Regions from separate parts of the Tardiphaga sp. 172_B4_N1_3 genome, predicted to be linked through region 1. Evidence: riboswitches for the same ligand, from Rfam matches in the RefSeq annotation. Region 1 holds a riboswitch; the other holds the start of a gene.

Evidence for each region. A riboswitch is a leader RNA that binds a small molecule or an ion and turns the genes downstream of it on or off. The one in region 1 is predicted to bind S-adenosylmethionine.
Region 2: it holds a riboswitch for S-adenosylmethionine, as region 1 does, so the genes downstream of both, metX (homoserine O-acetyltransferase MetX) here and AB7783_RS25195 (O-succinylhomoserine sulfhydrylase) in region 1, are expected to answer to the same signal.

Annotation. Positions count from the first base shown of each region.
Region 1 is NZ_CP197238.1:5,320,822-5,332,097, forward strand. It holds gene AB7783_RS25180 (OpgC domain-containing protein) at 1-566, shown strand, start outside; gene AB7783_RS25185 (SGNH/GDSL hydrolase family protein) at 563-1,321, shown strand; gene AB7783_RS25190 (SGNH/GDSL hydrolase family protein) at 1,321-2,292, shown strand; gene AB7783_RS25195 (O-succinylhomoserine sulfhydrylase) at 2,448-3,629, opposite strand; SAM riboswitch at 3,712-3,791, opposite strand; gene AB7783_RS25200 (2'-deoxycytidine 5'-triphosphate deaminase) at 3,899-5,005, shown strand; gene AB7783_RS25205 (outer membrane protein) at 5,099-5,761, opposite strand; gene AB7783_RS25210 (LysR family transcriptional regulator) at 5,991-6,884, opposite strand; gene AB7783_RS25215 (aldo/keto reductase) at 7,024-8,016, shown strand; gene AB7783_RS25220 (SDR family oxidoreductase) at 8,036-8,878, opposite strand; gene garD (galactarate dehydratase) at 9,041-10,585, shown strand; gene AB7783_RS25230 (PQQ-dependent sugar dehydrogenase) at 10,756-11,276, opposite strand, start outside.
Region 2 is NZ_CP197238.1:4,150,671-4,161,946, forward strand. It holds gene clpB (ATP-dependent chaperone ClpB) at 1-1,376, opposite strand, end outside; gene AB7783_RS19645 (MOSC domain-containing protein) at 1,608-2,381, shown strand; gene AB7783_RS19650 (TIGR02594 family protein) at 2,388-3,032, opposite strand; gene metW (methionine biosynthesis protein MetW) at 3,374-4,060, opposite strand; gene metX (homoserine O-acetyltransferase MetX) at 4,063-5,265, opposite strand; SAM riboswitch at 5,353-5,432, opposite strand; gene AB7783_RS19665 (chorismate mutase) at 5,636-6,487, shown strand; gene hisC (histidinol-phosphate transaminase) at 6,514-7,617, shown strand; gene AB7783_RS19675 (prephenate/arogenate dehydrogenase family protein) at 7,619-8,557, shown strand; gene AB7783_RS19680 (DUF2125 domain-containing protein) at 8,685-9,875, opposite strand; gene AB7783_RS19685 (gamma-glutamylcyclotransferase) at 10,003-10,560, shown strand; gene AB7783_RS19690 (lysophospholipid acyltransferase family protein) at 10,568-11,276, opposite strand, start outside.

The DNA.
Region 1 (11,276 bases):
ATCCGTTCGCCTGGCAATTGCTGTTCGTGTTCGGCGCCTGGTGCGCACTAGGCGGCGCCGTCAGGATGTCGCGGATACTGTCATCCAACATCACGCTATGGCTCTGCGTGGCCTATCTTCTGGCGGCGTTCTGGGTGACGCTGACCTGGTACATTCCGCAGATCCATCATCTGCTGCCGAAGGTCATCGAGCAGTGGATGTATCCCATCAACAAAACCGATCTCGACGTGCTGCGCTTCGCCCACTTCCTGGCGCTGGCGGCGCTCACGGTCCGTTTCCTGCCCAAGGACTGGCCGGGGCTGAAATCGATCTGGCTGCGGCCGATGGTGCTGTGCGGCCAGCACTCGCTCGAAATCTTCTGTATCGGGGTGTTCCTGGCCTTTGCCGGCCATTTCGTGCTGGCTGAGGTCGCAGGCGGGGCTGGCATGCATGCCTTGATCAGCTTCCTCGGCATAGTTGTTATGTCAACCGCCGCCTGGGTGTTTTCGTGGTACAAGGGCGTCACTGTCAAAGGCGGATCCCGCGCCAAACGATCCGACGCGGATCTCGCAGGAGGGGAAGCATGAAGGCCGTTCTGCGGCTCACGATGCTGGCTGGCCTGCTGGTGGCGGCTCCTGTCCGGGCCGAACCGCCCGCGCATACCTGTGAGGTTCCCGCCTACCTCCTGACCTCCGAAAGCACCCTGCCCAAGGTCGAGGCTGCGGCGAAACCGGGCGGAAAGCTCGATATTCTGGTCATTGGCAGCCGATCCTCGGTGATCGGGGTCTCAGACCACTCCGCAGCCTATCCGAACCGCCTGCAGGCCTATCTGAAGGAGAAGCTACCGGGCGTCGAGGTGAACATGGCGCTGGAGCTGCAGGTCAAGAAGACCGCCGAGGAAATGGCCCCGACCCTGGAACAGCTGGTGACGGACAAGAAGCCGAACCTGGTGATCTGGCAGACCGGAACCGTGGATGCCATGAAGCAGGCCGACGCCGACGACTTCCGGAACGCCTTGGATGAGGGCGTTGCCGCCATGCAAAAGGCCGGAACTGACGTCATTTTAATGAATCTGCAGTACAGTCCGCGCACGGAGACGATGATTTCCGGCTCCGCCTACCTAGATAATATGCGTGTGGTGGCGCAGCAGCACGACGTCCCGCTGTTCGACCGTTTCGCCATCATGCGGCACTGGAATGAGAGCGGTGATTTTGACCTGTTCAGCGCGTCGCCCGGCATGGAGCTGGCGAAGCGGGTGCATGATTGTCTTGGCCGGGCGCTTTCGACCTTTGTCGTCGATGCGGCCAAGATCAAAGCAGCGGATTTGAGGATTCAGCGTTAATGAGTTTCGTCGGCCATTTGTCTCGCTTTGCTGTCGTCGCTGCCTTTGCCGCTTCCACGACCTTCGCGCTCCCGATCTCATCGTCCATTGCGCACGCCGAAGCGGCGCAGGCCGCCCCGGCTGACGGCAAGGGCGCCGATCAGAGCATTGCGGTCAATGATCCCGCGGACGCCGCGAAGAGGGGCGTCGCTGCGAAGGCCATCGACAAGGTCAAGGAAGTCGCGAAGACCGCGACCGATATCTTGAGCCGCGTCCCCTGCCGCACACCGAAAGGGGGCATGAAGGCGATGGGCGCGCTGCCGCATGTGGCCAGCAAACTCGTTGCCGGCAAGCCCGTGGTCATCGTTGCGTTCGGCTCGTCCTCCACCGAGGGCTACGGTTCGACGGCGCCGGAATTCACCTATCCCAACCGTCTCGCAGCGCAGCTGCACCGCGCCTATCCCTCGGCCAATATCACCGTGCTCAACCGCGGCAAGGGCGGCGAAGATGCGCCGGAAATGATGGCGCGGCTGCAGAGCGAAGTGATCAATTCGAAGCCTGATCTCGTGATCTGGCAGGTTGGCACCAATGCGGTGCTGCGCAATCTCGATCCCGGCGAAACCAGCAAGATGGTGGAAGACGGCGTCGCCCGCATTCAGGCGGCCGGTGCCGATCTGGTGCTGGTCGATCCGCAATATTCGCCGCTGGTGAATACGCGGCCGGAAGGCACCAGCAAGATGGTCTCGCTGCTGCACAAGGTAGCCGAACTGCGCAAGGTCGGCATCTTCCCGCGCTTCGAAGTGATGAAGGAATGGCACGAAGGTCAGCAGATGTCGTTCGACAGCTTCGTCATTGCCGACGGCCTACACATGAATGACTGGGGCTATGCCTGCTTCGCGCAGTTGCTTGGCGACAACATCATCAAGTCGGTCGGCCAGGTGAAGCTCGGCATCAACGAGCCGCAGATTCAGCAGGCGCAGAAGCCGCTGTAAGTTCGAAGAGGGGCGAATGCCTCTCAGCCGTCATTGCGAGCCCGCGAAATTCGCCTTCGGCGATTTTCGCTGAGCGAAGCAATCCAGTCTTGCTTGAAAGAAAGTCTGGATTGCTTCGTCGCAAGTGCTCCTCGCAATGACGATGGAGAGATTGGCTAAGCCTTCGCCAGTGCCGCTTCGAGATCCTCGATCAGATCGTCACGATGCTCGAGGCCGGCCGAGAAGCGGATGAAGCCCTCTGTGATCCCGAGTTCGAGCCGCGCTTCCAGCGGCAGGCGCTGATGCGTCGTTGTCGCCGGATGCGTGACCAGGCTCTTGGCGTCGCCGAGATTGTTGGAGATGCGGGCGACTTTCAGCTCGTTGAGGACGCGGAAGGCTGCTGCCTTGCCGCCCTTCACCTCGAAGCCGATCAGCGTCGAGCCCGCACGCATCTGCTTCTTCACCGTCGCCGCCTGCGGATGATCCTCGCGGCCCGGATAGATCAGCCGCGAAATCTTCGGATGCTGGGCCAGCACGTCTGCGAGGGCAGCCGCGGTCTGCGTCTGCCGCTCGACGCGGATCGCCAGCGTCTCCAGCCCCTTCACCAGCGTCCATGCATTGAACGGTGAGATCGAGGGGCCTGTCTGGCGCAGATAGTTATGAATATGCTCGTCGATGAAGTCCTTCGACGACAGGATGATGCCGCCGAGGCAGCGTCCCTGACCGTCGATGTGCTTGGTTGCCGAATACACGACGACATCTGCACCGAGCGCGAGCGGGCTCTGCCAGAGCGGCGTCGCGAACACGTTATCGACAATCAGTCGCGCACCGCCGGCATGGGCGATGTCAGCGATGGCTGATATGTCGAGCACGTCAAGCGTCGGATTGGTCGGGCTTTCCAGGAACAGCGACTTGGTGTTTGGGCGCATCGCCTTCTGCCACTGGTCGAGGTCGAGTCCATCGACAAGCGTGAATTCGATGCCGTAGCGCGGCAGCAGCTCTTCGATGACGTAGCGACAGGAGCCGAACAGCGCCTTGGCGGCGACGACGTGATCGCCCATGCGCAGCGGCGCGAGAATGGCGGTGGTCACGGCGGCCATGCCGGTGGCCGTCGAGCGTGCAGCCTCCGCACCTTCGAGGTCGATCATGCGGCTCTCGAACATCGACGTATTCGGATTCGAAAAGCGCGAATAGATGAAACCGGGATCTTCGCCCTTGAACCGCGCCTCGCAGGCTTCTGCGGTCTCGTAGATGAAGCCCTGCGTGAGGAAGAGGGCTTCGGACGTCTCGTTGAATTGCGAGCGCAGCGCGCCGGAATGAACGAGCCGGGTTTCGGGGCGATAGGACTTCGTAGACATGTGACCTCCAACGTACCCGCGTAACACGGGCACAAAAAACCGGCCTGGACGGACGTCCTCAGGCCGGGATCGCATGCTGGAAGGACATGTGTCCCCGGCCTGTTTAGCGACTTATTTTACGTGGCTGCAAGCCGGCCGGCTCAAATCACCACGGGATAACGATGTGCATATTCCCGCTTGCCCTTTTCGTCAAGGCGGGGCTGAGATAACCGGTAAAGTCGCTATTTTTCAGTGTATTCTCGCTGAAGGACGACCGAAGGACGAGACCTGTGCCGTTTACGCTTGCCCCCGATGCCGATGGAATTCTGCCCGACCGCATGATTGCGGCGATGGCCGATGCCGGCCTGATCCTGCCGGAATATCCCTTCGTCGAGAGCCAGATCCAGCCTGCCAGCCTCGATCTGCGGCTCGGCTCCATCGCCTATCGCGTGCGCGCCAGCTTCCTGCCGGGGCCGAATTCGACGGTCGCCGAACGCATCGACGAGTTGAAGCTGCACGAGATCGACCTGTCCGATGGCGCGGTGCTGGAAACCAACTGCGTCTACATCGTGCCGCTGATCGAAAGCCTGGCGCTGCCGCCGAACATCTTCGCGGCTGCCAATCCGAAGAGCTCCACGGGACGCCTCGATGTGTTCACGCGGGTGATTGCTGATGGCACCAGACGGTTCGATGTGATCGGTGCGGGCTATCACGGGCCGCTTTATGCCGAGATCAGCCCGAAGACATTTCCGGTATTGCTGCGCGAAGGCTCGCGCCTGTCGCAGGTCCGTTTCCGGGTCGGCGATGCGGTGCTCGACACCGAGGCGCTGGAAGAACTCCACGCGCAGGAGCCGCTGGTCGACAGCGACACTGCCGACCTCAACAATGGCCTCGCGCTGTCTGTCGATCTCTCCGGCGAGAATGCCTCGGGCTTCGTCGGCTACCGCGCCAAGCGTCATACCGGTGTGGTCGATATCGATCGCCGCGGTGGCTACAGCGTCAATGAATTCTGGGAGCCGATCTCGGCGCGCAAGGACGGCACGCTGATCCTCGATCCCGGCGAGTTCTACATTCTCGCCTCCAAGGAGGCGGTGCAGGTGCCGCCGGACTACGCCGCCGAGATGGTGCCATTCGATCCGCTGGTCGGCGAATTCCGCGTCCACTATGCCGGCTTCTTCGATCCGGGCTTCGGTCATGACGGCGCTGGCGGCAAAGGCTCGCGCGCGGTGCTGGAAGTGCGCTCGCGCGAAGTGCCGTTCATTCTCGAACATGGCCAGATCGTCGGCCGTCTCGTCTATGAGCGCATGCTGGATCGTCCGGATGCCCTCTACGGCCAGCGTATCGGCTCGAATTATCAGGGCCAGAGCCTGAAGCTGTCGAAGCACTTCAAAGTCTGATTGCTCACCGCTCCGAGTAAGCAAGAAAAAAGGCCCGCATTGCTGCGGGCCTAAGTTTTTTCTGGAGACGAAGTAGACGATAGATCGTCAGGCTTACTGAACGAAGCCTGCGCCGAAGTTGCCCAGATTGAAGCGATAGTTCAGGCCGGCCTTGATCGTGTGCTCGTCGTTCTTGAAACCACCAACGGCGAGGGTCGGCGTGATGAAGTTGACGTTACCGAAGTCGTAATACTGATATTCGACCTTGCCCGACCAGTTCTGGGTGAACAGATATTCGAGACCGCCGCCAACCGTGTAGCCATCGCGGCCGCCGTCGCCGGCAAAGCCGTTGGTGAAGCGCGAGTCAGCCCAGGCGTAACCGCCCTTTACGTAAAGCAAGGCCGGACCCCAGGTGTAACCGAGACGACCGGTGACCGAACCGAGGCCGCGATTGTCGAAGTTGCTGCTGGTGGAGAGGAAGCTGTAATTGGCTTCAAGACCGAACACCCAGTTCGGGGCGAACTGGTAGTCGTAACCACCCTGCACACCGCCCATGAACGTGCCGTCATTGCTGCCGCCGAGCAGGTTGTTGTCGTTGCCCGGGAACGCGCCGCCGATGTGACCGCCGATGTAGAAACCGGTCCAGTTGTAGATCGGAGCAGCCGGAGCATAGGCCGGAGCCTTGGTGTAAGGGCGCGCAGCCAGGTCAGCAGCGGACGCCGGAGCGGCCAAAGCGACGAGGGCCAGAGCAGCGGTAGACAGTAGAAGCTTCTTCATCAGGTGTTCCTTCTCAATCCCGACGGGGGATGACGAAAGGCAACCTAGACTATTGCGCAGTGATTGCTGTCACACGCGTGCAACAGCGCCTCAAACGAAAAAGGCAGCTTTGGCGACCACGTCGCGCTTAGGACACAGCATCGCCCAAATTGATTCAGGAACTTTTCACAATGTGCGATTTCGTTTCAATCACGTTCGGATTGAGGCGCTGGAACACGACAACCGTTGATCAGCCACGGTAACGCAACGCTTCAACCAGCGCCGCGAATGCGGATGTCGGTTGTCGGCGGCTCGGATAATAAAGGTGATAACCCGAGAACGGTTGGCACCAATCGTCAAGCACTTGAACAAGCCGGCCTGAGGCAATGTGATCGCGCACGCGATCCTCCGGCAAATAGGCCAGCCCCAGTCCGTTCAGCACCGCCTTGTGGCGCAGCGACATGTTGTTGAACACGATCTGGCCATCGACGCGCACTTTCAAGGCGCGCCCGCGCTTCTCGAACTCCCACGCATAGAGGCCGCCCATGGTCGGCAGGCGGATATTGATGCAGTCATGCGCGGTGAGGTCTTGCGGGCGTTTCGGCAGCGGTCGTTTGGCGAAATAGGACGGTGCGCCGACCACGACCATGCGAAAGTCCGGCCCGATGCGGACGGCGATCATGTCTTTTGCGACCTGTTCGCCCAGGCGAACGCCGGCGTCGTAGCGTTCCGCGACGATGTCGATGAGGCCGTAATCGACGACGAGTTCGGCCTTGATGTCGGGATAGCGCGGCAGCAGCTTGGCGAGGGCGGGCCAGATGATCGTTTCGGCGGAATGCTCACCGGTGGTGATGCGGATGGTGCCGGCCGGCTTCTCGCGCAGCTCCGTGACGGCCGCGAGTTCGGCGTCGATCTCTTCCAGCTTGGGGCCGATCGTCCGGATCAGGCGTTCGCCAGCCTCGGTCGGCGCCACGCTGCGGGTCGTTCGGGTGAGGAGCCGCAGTCCAAGCCGCTCCTCGAGACCGCGAATGGTGTGGCTGAGCGCGGATTGCGAGACGCCGAGCTTGGCGGCTGCGCGCGTGAAGCTCGCCTCCTTCGCGACGGCGAAGAAAGCGAGGAGGTCGTCGATTGTCTGGCGGGCCATTCATGAATCCGGCTGATAAGTGCGTGCAGATTATATCATCTAGTCTCATGGGCGCACGATCTCCAGATGTCGCATGTCGGCGGCAAAATCCCACCAGCGCGGGAGCCGCTCATTGGCCGGATGGCACAGGAGATCTGACATGAAGACACGCAAACTCGGACGCAGCGGACTGGAGGTCTCGGCCATCGGGCTCGGCTGTATGGGCATGAGTTTCGGCTACGGGCCTCCGGCCGACACAACGGAAATGACCGCACTGATCCGCGCGGCGGTCGAACGCGGCGTCACGTTCTTCGACACCGCCGAAGTTTATGGCCCGTTCACCAATGAAGAACTCGTCGGCGCGGCGCTCGCGCCGGTTCGCGATCAGGTGGTCATCGCCACCAAATTCGGCTTCAGGCTCGATCCCGCAACCGGTCAGCAGGTCGGTCTCGACAGCCGCCCCGCACATATTCGTGAGGTCGCCGAAGCATCGCTCAAGCGCTTGAAGATCGATGCCATCGATCTGTTCTACCAGCATCGCGTCGATCCCGACGTGCCGATCGAGGATGTCGCCGGTGCGGTGAAGGACCTGATCCGCGAGGGCAAGGTGAAGCACTTCGGCCTGTCCGAGCCGGGCGTGACGACAATTCGCCGTGCCCATGCCGTACAGCCGATCACCGCAATCCAGAGCGAATATTCGCTGTGGACGCGTGGCCCCGAAAAGGAAGTGCTGGCGACGCTTGAGGAGCTCGGTATCGGCTTCGTCCCCTACAGCCCGCTCGGCAAGGGCTTTCTCACGGGCGCCATGAACGAGTGCACGACGCTCGACAGCGGAGACTTCCGCAATATCCTCCCGCGCTTCACGCCCGAAGCGCGCAAGGCCAACCAGGCGCTGGTCGATCTGCTCGGCGAGATCGCCGGACGCAAGCAGGCGACGCCGGCCCAGATCGCGCTGGCGTGGCTGCTGGCCCAGAAGCCGTGGATTGTGCCGATCCCGGGCACCACGAAACTGCACAGGCTTGAAGAGAACCTCGGTGCAGCAGACGTTGAGCTGACAGCCAACGATCTGCGGGATATCGACAGCATTGCTGCAAAAATCACCGTGCAGGGCAACCGATATCCGGACAGGCTGGAGGCGATGACCGGCCGGTAGTCCGCAGGTCACTCGCTGCCTAGACCTCGCGTTGTTCCCACAGTGCCGTGAGGCCTTCGCGGTAGGTTGGAAATGCGAGCTTCACGCCGAGCTCGCGTTTCAGCCGCGCATTCGAGATGCGGTTGTTGCTGGCATAGAAGCTGCGCGCCATTGGGCTCATCTCGGCGTCATCGAAGTTCTGCTCGGGCGGCGGCGCGATGCCCATCAGCGCTGCGGCATAGGTGACGACGTCCTGCGGCGGCGCCGGCTCGTCGTCGCAGAGATTGAAGATGCCGGTCTGCGCGTGATCGAATGCTGCGGCGACAGATGTTGCGATGTCGTCCACATGGATGCGGTTGAACACCTGGCCCGGCTTGAAGATGCGATGGGCCTTGCCGGTTTTGAGATTCTCCAGCGCATTGCGGCCGGGACCGTAGATGCCGGCGATGCGCAGGATCGTCGTGCGATCGCCGGCCACGGCGCGCCATGCGTCTTCGGCATCGATACGTGCCTTGCGTCGGCCCTCGCCGGAGACCGGGGCGGTTTCGTCGATCCAGGCGCCCTGATGATCGCCGTAAACCCCGACGCTGGAGAGATAGATGATGCGCCGGATGCCGCTGGCCGCGATCACGGAGCCGAAGGTCCGCAGCACGGGATCGCCGTCTGTGCCGGGCGGGACCGAGACGAGCAGCGCATCGGCGCTCGCGAGGTGATCGGCAATGCCGGGATCGGTGACATCCGGATTGAAGACCAGCGTCTCGATATCGCGGGCAGCCGACTTGCCGGCCGTGCGGATGGTGCCGGCAATCCCGATGAATTGACCGCCGTGCCGAGCAATGAACCGGTTTGCGCTGTAGCCGAGCCCGAAGACGAAAAGACGCACGTTCATTCCATTTCTGCATGAATTCGGGCGCGCCGGCCCATTTCAAGGTCATCATTCGGGCTGCAGAGCGCGCCGGTCAAGTGCGCGACACCGTCATCTTTTGTGCTACTGCTCTGCTACGAGACCGGCGCGAATGCCGGCAGATTTGGGAAGGACAAGGCGATGGCCACCACGCTGGCAGCAGATGCATATGCGCCGCGCTACATCAAACTGAATGCGCGCGACAATGTCGCCATCATCGTCAATGATTTTGGCCTGCCCGCGGGCACCCTGATGACCGGCGGCCTGGAGCTGCGTAACTTCGTGCCGCAGGGCCACAAGGTGGCGCTCTCCGATATCGCCAAGGATGCGCCCATCATCCGCTACGGCGAGATCATCGGTTATGCCCTCGATGCGATTTATGCCGGCGAATGGGTAGAGGAGGCGCGTATCCACATGCCCGATGCGCCGGATCTCGACAGTCTTGAGATTGCCAATGCGGTTCCGGAAACGCAGCCGCCGCTGAACGATTACACATTCGAAGGTTTTCGCAATCGCGACGGCTCCGTCGGCGTGAAGAATATTCTCGCCATCAGCACGTCGGTGCAATGCGTCGCCGGCACGCTCGAATTTGCGCTCAAGAAGATCAAAGCCGAGCTGCTGCCGCGCTATCCGAATGTCGATGACGTTGTCGCCGTCACCCACGGCTATGGATGTGGCGTCGCCATCAATGCGCCGGATGCCTATATTCCGATCCGCACACTGCAGAACATCGCGCGCAATCCGAATTTCGGCGGCGAGGTGATGGTAGTCGGCCTTGGCTGCGAGAAGCTCGCACCGGAGCGTTTGCTGCCGAAGGAGGATCCTGCGAGCATGATGCGCCTTCAGGATGAGAGCAATCAGAGCTTTGGCGACATGGTGGATACGATCATCACCATGGCTGAAGCGCGCTTGAAAATCCTGAACCAGCGCAAGCGCGAGACCTGTCCGGCTTCCGACCTCGTGATCGGTCTGCAATGCGGCGGCAGTGACGCGTTTTCCGGTGTGACCGCCAATCCAGCGCTCGGCTTCGCGAGCGATCTGCTGGTGCGCGCCGGCGCCACGGTGATGTTCTCCGAAGTCACCGAGGTGCGTGACGCGATCGAATTGTTGACGCGCCGTGCGGTCAACGAGGATGTCGGCCGCGCGCTGATACGCGAGATGGACTGGTACGACTCATATCTGGCACGCGGGGGCGCCGATCGCAGCGCCAATACGACGCCCGGAAACAAGAAGGGTGGTCTTGCCAATATCGTCGAGAAGTCATTGGGCTCCATCGTCAAGTCCGGTTCGAGCGCAATCAGCGGCGTCATTGGTCCGGGTGAGCGCGCGACGACGAAGGGACTGCTGTTTGCAGCAACGCCAGCCAGCGATTTCGTTTGCGGCACGCTGCAGCTTGCCGCCGGCATGCAGATGCAGATCTTCACCACCGGACGAGGCACGCCCTATGGGCTGGCGCAGGCACCGGTCATCAAGGTCTCGACGCGGACTGAACTGGCGAAGCGCTGGTCGGACCTGATCGATTTCGACGCCGGCCGCATTGCGTCAGGCGAGATGACCATCGAGGAAGCCGGCTGGGAGCTGTTCCAGCTGATCCTCGACGTCGCCAGCGGTCGCAAGCAGGTCTGGGCGGACAAATGGGGACTGCACAACGACCTGGTGCTGTTCAACCCCGCGCCGGTGACGTGAAGAATTTCAAGTGGGATAGGCGAAGTAATAAAAACTCGTCATGCCCGGCCTCGTGCCGGGCATCCACGTCTCGGCCATAAACTCAGGAAGACGTGGATGGCCGGGACAATCAAGTGAAGCCCTCGCTTCGCGCTGCCCGGCCATGACGGAGCTTTGTCAGCGCTCTGGTGTCACTTCAACGCTGCAGCCTTCGCGCCCGATGGCGTCACGCGCCAGACCGTATTGCCGACATCGTCGGCCACCAGTAGTGCGCCCTTGCTGTCGATGCGCACGCCGACCGGGCGTCCCTGCGCTTCGCCACTGTCATTGAGGAAGCCGGTGAGCACATCCTGCGGTTTGCCCGATGGCTTGCCGTCGGTGAAGGGCACGAAGATCACCTTGTAGCCGCTTTGCGGGCGCCGATTCCACGAGCCGTGCTGGCCGATGAAGGCACCGCCCTTCATGCTGGCTGGAAACAGGTCTCCGGTGTTGAAGGTCAGCCCGAGTGATGCGGTATGCGCACCGAGCGCGTAATCGGGCGCGATGGCTTTGGCAACCATGTCGGGACGTGGTGGTTGCACGCGGACATCGACGTGCTGGCCGTAATAGCTGTAGGGCCAGCCGTAGAAGCCGCCATCCTTCACCGAGGTCATATAGTCTGGCACAAGGTCGCTGCCGATTTCGTCGCGCTCGTTGACGGTGACCCACAACG
Region 2 (11,276 bases), 1.2 Mb from region 1:
GCGGCCGATTTCTCTTCTAGCTCGGCGAGTTCCTTCTTGAGTGTTTCGAGCCTGCTCTTCGAGCCTGCATCGGTTTCCTTGCCAAGCGCCTCCTGCTCGATCTTGAGCCGGATGATCTCGCGGTCCATCGAATCGAGTTCTTCAGGCTTGGAGTCGACCTGCATTTTCAGCCGTGCCGAAGCCTCGTCCATCAGGTCGATGGCTTTATCCGGCAAGAAGCGATCGGTGATGTAGCGGTTCGACAGCGTTACGGCAGCGACCAGCGCGCTATCCGTGATGCGGACGCCGTGATGCTGTTCGTATTTGTCCTTGAGGCCGCGCAGGATCGAGACGGTGTCTTCCACAGTCGGCTCAGCCACGAAGATCGGCTGGAAGCGCCGCGCCAGCGCCGCGTCCTTCTCGACGTGCTTGCGATATTCGTCGAGCGTGGTGGCGCCGATGCAATGCAATTCGCCGCGGGCGAGCGCAGGCTTCAGCAGGTTCGACGCGTCCATCGCGCCATCGCCCTTGCCGGCGCCGATCAGCTGATGCATCTCGTCGATGAACAGGATGATGCCGCCCTCGGCCGAGGTCACCTCGCCGAGTACAGCCTTCAACCGTTCCTCGAACTCGCCGCGATATTTCGCGCCGGCGATGAGCGCACCGAGATCGAGCGACAGCAGGCTCTTGTCCTTCAGGCTCTCCGGCACGTCGCCATTGAGAATGCGCAGCGCGAGACCTTCGACGATGGCGGTCTTGCCGACGCCGGGTTCGCCGATCAGCACGGGATTGTTCTTGGTTCGCCGCGACAATACCTGAATCGTGCGGCGGATTTCCTCGTCGCGGCCGATCACCGGGTCGAGTTTGCCATCGCGCGCGGCCTGGGTCAGGTCGCGGGCATATTTCTTCAACGCGTCATAGGCGTTTTCGGCCGTGGCGGAATCCGCCGTGCGGCCCTTGCGCAGCGCATTGATCGCGGCATTGAGATTTTGCGGCGTGACGCCGCCCTTGTTGAGCAGGCTGCCGGCTTCGGAGTCCTTGTCGAGCGCCAGCGCAAGCAGCAGCCGCTCCACGGTGACGAAACTGTCGCCGGCCTTTTCGGCGGCCTTTTCGGCGGCATCGAAAGCGCGCGCGGTCGCCGGCGCCAGATAGACCTGTCCGGCCCCTGCGCCCGAGACCTTGGGCATCTTGCCCAGCTCGGTTTCCGTCGCCTTCAGGATGGCGCGGGAGTTGCCGCCGGCACGATCGATCAGGCCGCCGGCCAGACCTTCACTATCGTCCAGCAGAACTTTCAGAATGTGCAGCGGCGAGAATTGCTGATGGCCCTCGCGCACGGCCAGCGACTGCGCCGACTGGATGAAGCCGCGCACCCGTTCGGTGTATTTCTCAATATTCATTGTGTGTTGTCCCTCGGCCTGCCCTGTCCGCCTCGAAAGCACGGATGGGGCATCTTCATTGGGTATCCGCAGGCCGCATTGATGGTGGTCAACCGGCTGCGGTCGTCGCTGGCGTCAAAACCAGCTTGATGCAAATGTGGGCAGCCAGTTCCCGAAACGGAAGGGGTCCGCATAAAATTCCAATCGGCCAGGCGATAGCGCCGCGGGCCCAAATCTCTTAAGACCGGAACCATGCCAGAACAGTCTTACGCCAGCGTTGCCAGCATCTACCGCTATCCCGTGAAGGGCCTGACGCCCGAGCCTCTGGAACAAGTCACGCTGAAGCCCGGCCAGACCCTGCCGGCCGACCGGCGCTATGCCATCGAGAACGGCCCAATCGGGTTCGACCCGGCAGCACCGCAATATTTTCCCAAGACCCAGTTTCTGATGCTGATGCGCAACGAGCGCCTGGCGGCGCTGCGCAGCCACTACGACGACGCCAGCCATACACTGACGATCCGGCAGGATAATGTGGAGGCAGCGCGAGCCGATCTGCAGACGGCCGAAGGACGTGCGGAAATCGAAGCGTTCTTCGCTGCAAATTTTGCCGATGAACTACGCGGACCACCCAGGGTGCTGTTCGCGGACGGCCATAGCTTTTCGGACGTGCCGCGCAAGGTGGTGTCGATCATCAACCTCGCCAGCGTCAAAGATCTCGAAAAGGCCGTCGGGCAGACGGTGCATCCGCTGCGCTTTCGCGGCAACCTGCATGTAGCGGGCTGGCCGGCCTGGCATGAATTCGAGCTGATCGACCGGACGTTCGCCATCGGCAGCACCCGGCTCAAGGTGGTGAAGCGCATCGTCCGCTGTGCAGCGACCAATGTCGATCCGGATACGGCCGCGCGGGATCTGACGATTCCGAAAACGCTGCTGCAGACCTATGGTCATGCCGATTGCGGAATTTACGCTGAGGTCGTCACCGGCGGCATGATCACCGCCGGCGATAAGATCGTCGTCGAAGAATAGACGAACTCAGCTCGTCGGCATCACGTAGGCGTAAACGCGGCCACGCGAATACACCGACTCGGCGACGCGGTTGCCGTGATTGCCGGAGACGATGATCGGATTGCCCTTGGCATCGACACCCGAGACGACGCCGACATGACCGCCGCGACGACCGCGCGACATCACGGCGATGGCGCCGACCTGCGGACCTGAGATGCGCTGGCCATAGCTCGAGAACGAGCGCGCCATATCAGACCCGGTGCCTTGATGGCCGGTGCGCTTCAATACGAGGTTCATGAACGCTGCGCACCACAAGCGACCGCGGGCGGTCGGATTGCCGCGGCCGATGAAGCTGCGCGCTGCATCGACGATGCCCGAACCGCCGAAGCCGCCGGAAGGCTGGTTCATGCTTGCATTGGCGTTATTGAAATTTGTGGAGTCGCCGAACGAAGGCGCCTGCTGTTCGACTCGGGCACTGCGCCGTGCATACCGCGCGCGATGCCGGACGTGATGACGCGTGCTGTGTGTGTACTTGCCGACGTGGTGCGAATGACGCGAAGCGCCGTGATGAGGACGTGCCGACGCGGGAGAGACTGACGCGAGAACTGCCGCCGAACACACCGCAAGAGCCGAGATGCGAAGTGCACGGCGATACGCAAAGAACTGAACCATACCGAATTTTTCCTCTTAACACCCCCGAACCCCATCAGCCCAAATACGCGGGCTAACAATCGGGACGGGCGTGGTAACGAAGTTGGTATGGCGATAACAAGACCTAGAACGGTTCAAGTGACGATTTTTTAACGGCGACATCGGAGGGAATCGCTTCAACTTCAACGGACGCCATACGTATAGACATAGCAGCCACCCATTCGACAGAATGCGCGCTTATATTACCTATTCGAATTAGCTTTTACGCACATCTTTGGCGTGTATCGCAGGTCGACACACGGCGTGAAAAGCCGCATGGAATGCGGTACTTCTGTTTCCATCAGGCAGAAATCTACACGCGATCAGGGTTGCGCCGATTTACTCGCGCGGCTCAGCAGGAAAACGCCCTGCTCCCCGAACATGTTCCAGAACCACCACGGCGCATTGAGGCGCAGCGGACGGCCATAGAGATCGAGCGCAACGGCGCGCTCCATCTTCACGTTGATCTCGTCGCACAAGACAACGAAATCCTTGATGGTACAGAAGTGAATGTTCGGCGTGTCGTACCACGTCGCCGGCAGATTCTCCGTACGCGGCATCCGGCCACCGACAAGCAACTGCACGCGCATCTTCCAGAAGCCGAAATTCGGAAACGACACGATCGCGCTGCGGCCGATGCGCAGCAGATTTTCCAGCACGACGCGCGGCTGCCGCGTCGCCTGCAGCGTCTGCGACAGGATCACGTAGTCGAACGCATCGTCGGGATAGTTGATCAAGTCCGTATCGGCGTCGCCCTGCACCACTGCGAGGCCTTTGCCGACACAGCGGTTGACGCCCTCGCGCGACAATTCGATGCCGCGGCCGTCAATGCCGCGGCTTTCCAGCAATTGCAGCAGATCGCCATCGCCGCAGCCCACGTCGAGCACCTTCGAACCCGGCTTGATCATCTCCGCGACCAGGAGGTGATCGCCACGATAATCCTGCGTGCCGCGCGGCGCCGGCGTCGCCACCGCAGAATTCAGCGGCAAGGCTTGTTGTGGAAACGCCATCTCTATGTCCCCGTAACAGGCAGGCCGCGCACGGAGGCTGCGGAGTTCAGAAATGCACCGGCGATATCGAGGAACTCGGGCACATCGAGCAGGAAGGCATCATGACCCTTGTCGGTTTCGATCTCCGCAAAGGACACGCGGACGCCGCCGGCATTCAGCGCGTGCACGACGTCGCGCGATTCTGCCGTCGGGAACAGCCAGTCTGATGTGAACGACATCAGACAGAAGCGCGTCTGCGTATCGCGAAACGCTTCCGCAAGCTTGCCGTTGTGGTCGGCTGCGATATCGAAATAGTCCATCGCACGCGTCAGATAGAGATAGGAGTTGGCATCGAAGCGCTCGACGAAGGACGAGCCCTGATAGCGCAGATAGCTCTCGACCTGAAAATCCGCATCGAAGGAGAATGTCGGCAACTCCCTGTCCTGCATGCGGCGGCCGAACTTGCGGTGCAAGGCGGCATCCGACAGATAGGTGATATGCGCGGCCATCCGCGCGACGCCGAGGCCGCGATGCGGATGTGTGCCTTCCTCGAAATAACGCCCGCCGCGCCAATCGGGATCGGCCATCACGGCCTGACGACCCAATTCGTGGAACGCGATGTTCTGCGCCGAGTGCCGCGTGCTGCAGGCAACCGCCAGCGCGGAGAACACGCGCTCCGGATAGGCCGCGGTCCATTGCAGCGTCTGCATGCCGCCCATGGAACCGCCGACGACGCAAAACAACTGACCGATACCCAGACTGTCGATCAGCATCGCCTGCGCACGCACCATGTCGGGAATGGTGATGACCGGAAAATCCAGTCCCCAGATCTTGCCGGTGGCGGGATTGGTCGAGGCCGGACCGGTCGAGCCCATGCAACCGCCGAGCACATTCGAACAGATGATGAAGTAGCGTTCGGTGTCGAGCGCCTTGCCGGGGCCGACCAGTGTCTGCCACCAGCCGGGCTTGCCGGTGATCGGATTGATATTGGCGACGTGCTGGTCACCGGTCAAAGCGTGGCAGACCAGGATCGCATTGGATTTGTCGGCGTTGAGCGTTCCGTAGGTCTGATAGGCGATCTGGAACGGGGCGAGGTCGACGCCGCAATCAAGCCGCAGCGGCTGATCCATGCCAAAACCCGCGACCAGCGAGGTCGGGTGATCGGCTTCATGTCCACGCTCATCGGGGCGGACAACCGGACTCTTCACCAGTTCGACATTTACCATCTTGATACCGGCCTCCTCAGGAGGTTCTCAAACCAAAACCGGAATCAGGCCATAAAAAACCCGGCCTGAACAAATAGCTCGGCCGGGATCAAACTGTCCCCGGCCTGTTTAGCGAGTTGTTTAACGTGGCTGCAAGCCGGCCGGCTCAAATGACCACGGAAGAGCCCAGAAACTAGTCCCACACCCGCCTGCCGTCAATATGGGCATACCCCGGTCAAATTGCCCAACTGCCCTGCGGCCAAATCTTCCATGTTTTCTTTGCTTTCCGGCACCGTCTTACCTAATCAATGGCCGTGCCCGCCGGCTCCCTGGAGCCGGCCCGGCAAGCTCGACGGGACCTATCACGCCTCCCGTCCCGAAGGTTTTGAACATGTCGAAATTACCACCCGCCCCGCCCTCGCTGGATGAACTGCGCAAAGAGATCGACAGCATCGACGCGCAGGTTCACGCCCTATTGATGCAGCGCGGCGACATCATCGACCGGCTGATTTCGGTGAAGCAGACCCAGGAGGTCGGCTCGGCCTTTCGGCCGGCGCGCGAGGCCGACATGATGCGCCGTCTGGTGCAGCGCCATCGCGGCATCCTGCCGATCGACACCGTCGAGAGCATCTGGCGGGTGATCATTTCGACTTTCACTTACGTTCAGGCGCCGTTCTCGGTGCATGCGGATCTGTCGCTCGGCGAGAGCGCGATGCGGGATTCCGCGCGCTTTCATTTCGGCTTCACGGTGCCTTACGTCGCGCATTTCAGCGCCGCCGCAGCGGTCGAGGCCGTGGCCAAGTCCAAGGGCGATCTCGCGCTGGTCTCGGCGACGTCCAGCCGCACGCCGTGGTGGATCCCGCTGGAAGCCCTGGGCGCGCCGAAGATCATCGCACGCCTGCCGTTCATCGAACGCGCCGACCATCCGGCCGCATTGCCGGTGTTCGTGGTGTCGCGCGTTGCCGACAGCGCCATGGTGACCGAGGTCGAGATGTGGAGCGTGCGGGTGTCCGGCTGGAATGCCGAGACCGCGCGTGCGCTGTCGCCGCGGGCCGAAATCGTCGCCGTGCCGGATACCGCCTTTGACGGCGCGGCGCTGCTGATCTCGATCACGAGAGCCTCCAGCCTCGACAAGATCAAGTCGGCGCTGATCGAAGCCGGCGCCTCGGTGCGCTCCACGGCTCTCGTCGGCAGCCACGCAACCCGCTATACCGTGGCCGCCAGCGACGCACCGCGTTCGTAAGCCAATCTGACGTTCTGGAGTTGAAGATGTCCCGTCCTGTGCCGAAGCCCGGCATTCTCGATATCGCGCCCTACACCCCTGGCAAGAGCCCGGTGGTGGAGCCCGGCCGCACGACCTACAAGCTGTCGGCCAACGAGACCCCGTTCGGTCCGTCGGCGCGCGCCAAGGACGCCTTCGCCACTGCTGTCGCGCATCTCGAGGATTATCCGGAAGGCACGTCGAAGGTGCTGCGCGAGGCGCTCGGCCACCGCTTCGGCCTCGATCCCGCGCAGATCATCTGCGGCGCCGGCTCCGACGAAATTCTGAACCTGATTGCGCATGTCTATCTCGGCCCCGGCGACGAGGCGATTTCAACCGCACACGGCTTCCTGGTCTACCCGATCGCTACCCAGGCGAACGGCGCCACCAATGTGGTCGCTCCGGAAACCAACTTCACCTGCAACGTCGATGCGATCCTGAACTGCGTCACACCGCGCACCAAGCTGGTGTGGCTGGCGAACCCGAACAACCCGACTGGCACCTATCTGCCGTCCTCCGAGATCAAACGCCTGCGCGCCGGCCTGCCGGAGCACGTGCTGCTGGTGCTCGACGCCGCATACTGGGACTACGTGACCAAGGGCGACTACGACAACGGCCTGGAGCTGGCGAAGACCACCGAGAATACCGTCGCCACCTACACCTTCTCGAAGGTGCACGGCTTGGCCGCCCTGCGGATCGGCTGGATGTTCGGCCCTGCGCACATCGTCGATGCGATGAACCGGATTCGTGGGCCGTTCAACGTCTCGGCGCCGGCGATGATGGCCGCGGTGGGGGCGATCGAGGACACCGGCCATGTCGAGATGTCGCGCACATACACCGCCAAGTGGATCGGCATCCTGACCGAGGAAATAACCAAGCTCGGCATCGAGGTGACGCCAAGCGTGGCCAATTTCTTGCTGATGCATTTTCCGGCGACCGGCAAGACCGCAGCGGATGCCGATGCGTTCCTGACCAGGCGCGGGCTGGTGCTGCGCGCCGTGACCAATTACGGCCTACCGAACTCGCTGCGCATGACCATCGGCACCGAGGAAGCCAACAGGCTGGTGATCGAGACGCTGCGTGAATTCATGGCATCGAATTCGGGGCAATGACGTGAGCGCCACGCCGCCCTTCAAACGTATCGCGCTGATCGGGCTCGGCCTGATCGGCTCGTCGCTGGCGCGCGGCATTCAGCAGCTTGGCCTTGCCGGTGAACTCGTTGCCACCGACAATTCGGCGGCCGTGCGTGCACGCGCCGTGGAAATCAAGCTCGCCGACCGCATCGCCGACGACAATGCCAGCGCCGTCAAGGATGCCGATCTGGTCATCGCCTGCGTCCCCGTCGGTGTGGCAGGCGACGTGGCGAAAAGCATCGCAGCACATCTCGCGCCCGGCGCAATCGTCTCCGACGTCGGTTCGGTGAAAGCCTCCGTGCTGCACGCGATGTCCGAATATCTGCCGGACAACATCCACTTCATTCCCGCGCATCCGGTCGCCGGCACGGAAAACTCCGGCCCGGATTCCGGCTTCGCCGAACTGTTCAGCAATCGCTGGTGCATTCTGACGCCGCCCGAGGGCGCGGATCCCGCGGCCGTCGAGAAGCTCACCGGCTTCTGGGCTGCGCTCGGCGCCAATGTCGAGATCATGCAGGCCGCGCATCACGATCTGGTGCTCGCGGTCACCAGCCATCTGCCGCATCTGATCGCTTATACAATCGTAGGCACGGCCGACGAGCTCGAAGATGTCACGAGGTCGGAAGTGCTGAAGTTCTCCGCGGGCGGTTTCCGCGATTTCACCCGTATCGCAGCATCAGACCCGACCATGTGGCGCGACGTGTTCCTCGCCAACAAGGACGCGGTGCTGGAAATGCTCGGCACCTTCCAGGAAGACCTGTCGAAGCTGACCCGTGCCATCCGCCGCGACGATGGCGATGCGCTGTTCGAGCACTTCACCCGCACCCGCGCGATCCGCCGCGGCATCGTGAGTATCGGTCAGGATGAAGCGGCACCGGACTTCGGGCGCAAGCATCAGGCGCTGACGAAGAAGGATTGATCGCAGGACCAACAGCCGTCATTGCGAGCGAAGCGAAGCAATCCAGCCTTACTTGCTTTGCAGCTTCTGGATTGCCGCGTCGCTTCGCTCCTCGCAATGACGTGGAGAGGCCGGCGAACCTCACGCCTTAAAACAACGGCGGGATCTGCGCCACGCGCAGCGGCCCGAGGAACACCGCGCCATCGACAAATTTCAGCGGGAACGACCGCGCCGCTTTGCCTTCCAAGACAGCCGCAGTCCCGATCGAATTGACGCCGGCCGCAAGGCCGCTGCCGGCATTCTTGCGCACGACATTGCCGAGACCGGGGATCGCCCGATCCAGCGCACCGAGGATGTTGTTGACGTCTTGCGACTTCACGCCGGGCGCAATGCGATCCAGCGCCTCCTGAGGCACGCCCATCTCCAGCAACTTGTCGATGCCGAGGGCGGCGATAGCCTTGTCCAGCCCCGCCACGGTCATCTGCAATTCGCCGTCGAGATTGCCCGCGGCGGTCAGACCGAGCGAGCCCGTCGCCAGCGAGATGATCTCGCCCTGCTGGACGCGCGACTGCACGATCTCGACGCGTCCACCTGCAGCCTGAAGCTCGCGGAAACGCTGCGGCCAGGGCTTAGGCGAGACATCCTTGAGGCCGCTGAGCAATGCGCGGATATCGGCATCGAAGGGTGCGGCGAGGATCGGATGAACATCGGCAATGCTGCCGCTCCTGATCTGCAGGGCCGTCTCGATCACCGGCTTGTCCGGCGTCGAATTCGCTGCCGTGCGGCCATGCAATTCGACCTGTTTGGCACGTGCGGTCGGCGCCTGCACCGAGCCGGCGAAGCGGTCGAGCGACACATCGTCGAACACGATGTCGGCGCTGTCAGGCGTGCCGGGGAGACCGGTGATGCTGCTGCGCGCGGAGCCCCAATTCATCACCATCGCCGGCTGACCGCGATCGGACAGGACGGCCGGTGCGGTGAATTCGGCGACCAGGAGCCGCGGCGTGTAAATCTGCGCAACCACGACGATCTCACCGAGCTTCGCGGTGATCGGCACCTGCGTCGCATTCTGGGTGGCCGTTTGCGAGGTCAGCGAAACGCTGACACCGCTGCAGCGGACTTCGAGCCGGAACGGGAAGCCGGAGACCGAACGGTTGGCGCAATCATAGACGCGGCCAGCCGCAGCCTCGCGGGCGCGCCAGATATCGACGTTCTCGTCGACCTTGGACGCGGCATAGAACCAGAAGCCGCTCCACGCCGCCGCAAGGACGACGATGAGGACCGGCAGGATGAAAATCGGCCAGAGGCGGCGCTGGGTGGGCTGTGCATATTCGGACATGGCGGGACGTAGATCGCATGATTTTGTCAAATCGGCGATCCCTTTCATGGGGTTATCCTGTCGTCGCAGGGCCACATTGCAGGAAATCAAGATCGCCCGGGCCCAAGGTTTCTGCTAGGTCGGCATCATGACCGCGAAAATCACCGCCGAGCCCGATTCCGACAGCGATCTCTGGGTGTTCGGCTATGGCTCGCTGATGTGGCGGCCGGGCTTCGAGTTCATCGAACAGGTGCCGGCCCGGCTGATCGGCGAACATCGGGCGCTCTGCGTCTATTCCTTTGACCACCGCGGCACGCCGGAAAAGCCTGGCCTCGTGCTCGGCCTGGACCGCGGCGGCGCCTGCCGCGGCATTGCCTTTCGGGTGGCGGCGAAGCTGCGCCATGACACCATCGCCTATTTGCGGGAGCGTGAGCAGACCACCCATGTCTATCGCGAGGTCATGCGCTCGGTCTGGCTGGATGACGTGGAGCGCACCCGCGTCAGCGCGCTCGCCTATGTGGTTGATCGCGGCCATGTGCAATATGCCGGGCGATTGAGCCTCAGCGAACAATTGCACTTCGTGCGGCAGGGCCACGGGCGTTCCGGGCTCAACCGCGATTACGTGCTGTCGACCGTGAAGGCCATCGAGGCCGAAGGTTTTCGCGACGCGCAGCTCCATCAGCTCGCAGCCATGCTGCACGAGTGACCAAGCGCTAGCTCTCTTTCACCGCCACATTCGGCACGCGCCCGAAGATCGTCGCCTGCTCCGCGCGCGCCTCTGCAACGATCCGATCTGTGGCGGCCTCGATCGACGTGCTGATCGCCGCGATGAATTCCTTGCGGGGCAGGCCGGCCGGCAACGGATCGAGAAACTCCACCACCAGCGTGCCGGGATAGCGCAGGAAGGTACGGCGCGGCCAGAACAGGCCGGAATTCAGCGCCACCGGCAGACACGGCGCGCCGGATTTGGCGTAGATCTGCGCGACACCGGGTTTGTAATCCGGTGGTGCCTCGACAGGCCGACGCGTGCCTTCGGGAAAGATAATGAGCTGACGGCCGAGCTGGATTTCTTCGGTGGCGCGCTTGGCCATATCGATGAGCGAACGCGCACCGCCATCGCGATCGACGCCGATCATCTTCGACTTCTTCAGGTACCAGCCAAAGAACGGAATCTGCCCGAGCTCGCGCTTGTAGATGAACAGCGGCCGATCGAAGAACGGCATCAGCGCGAAGGTCTCCCACATCGATTGATGTTTCGAGGCGACCACCAGCGGCCCCGCCGGAATTTTCTCGAGACCGCGATAATCGACCCTGGTGTTGCAGACGATACGCATCAGCCAGATGCTGCTGGTCGCCCACGCTTTCGCGATCGCCATGAAGGCGCGCGGCGGCATCACGAAGGTTGGAATCGCCACCAGGATC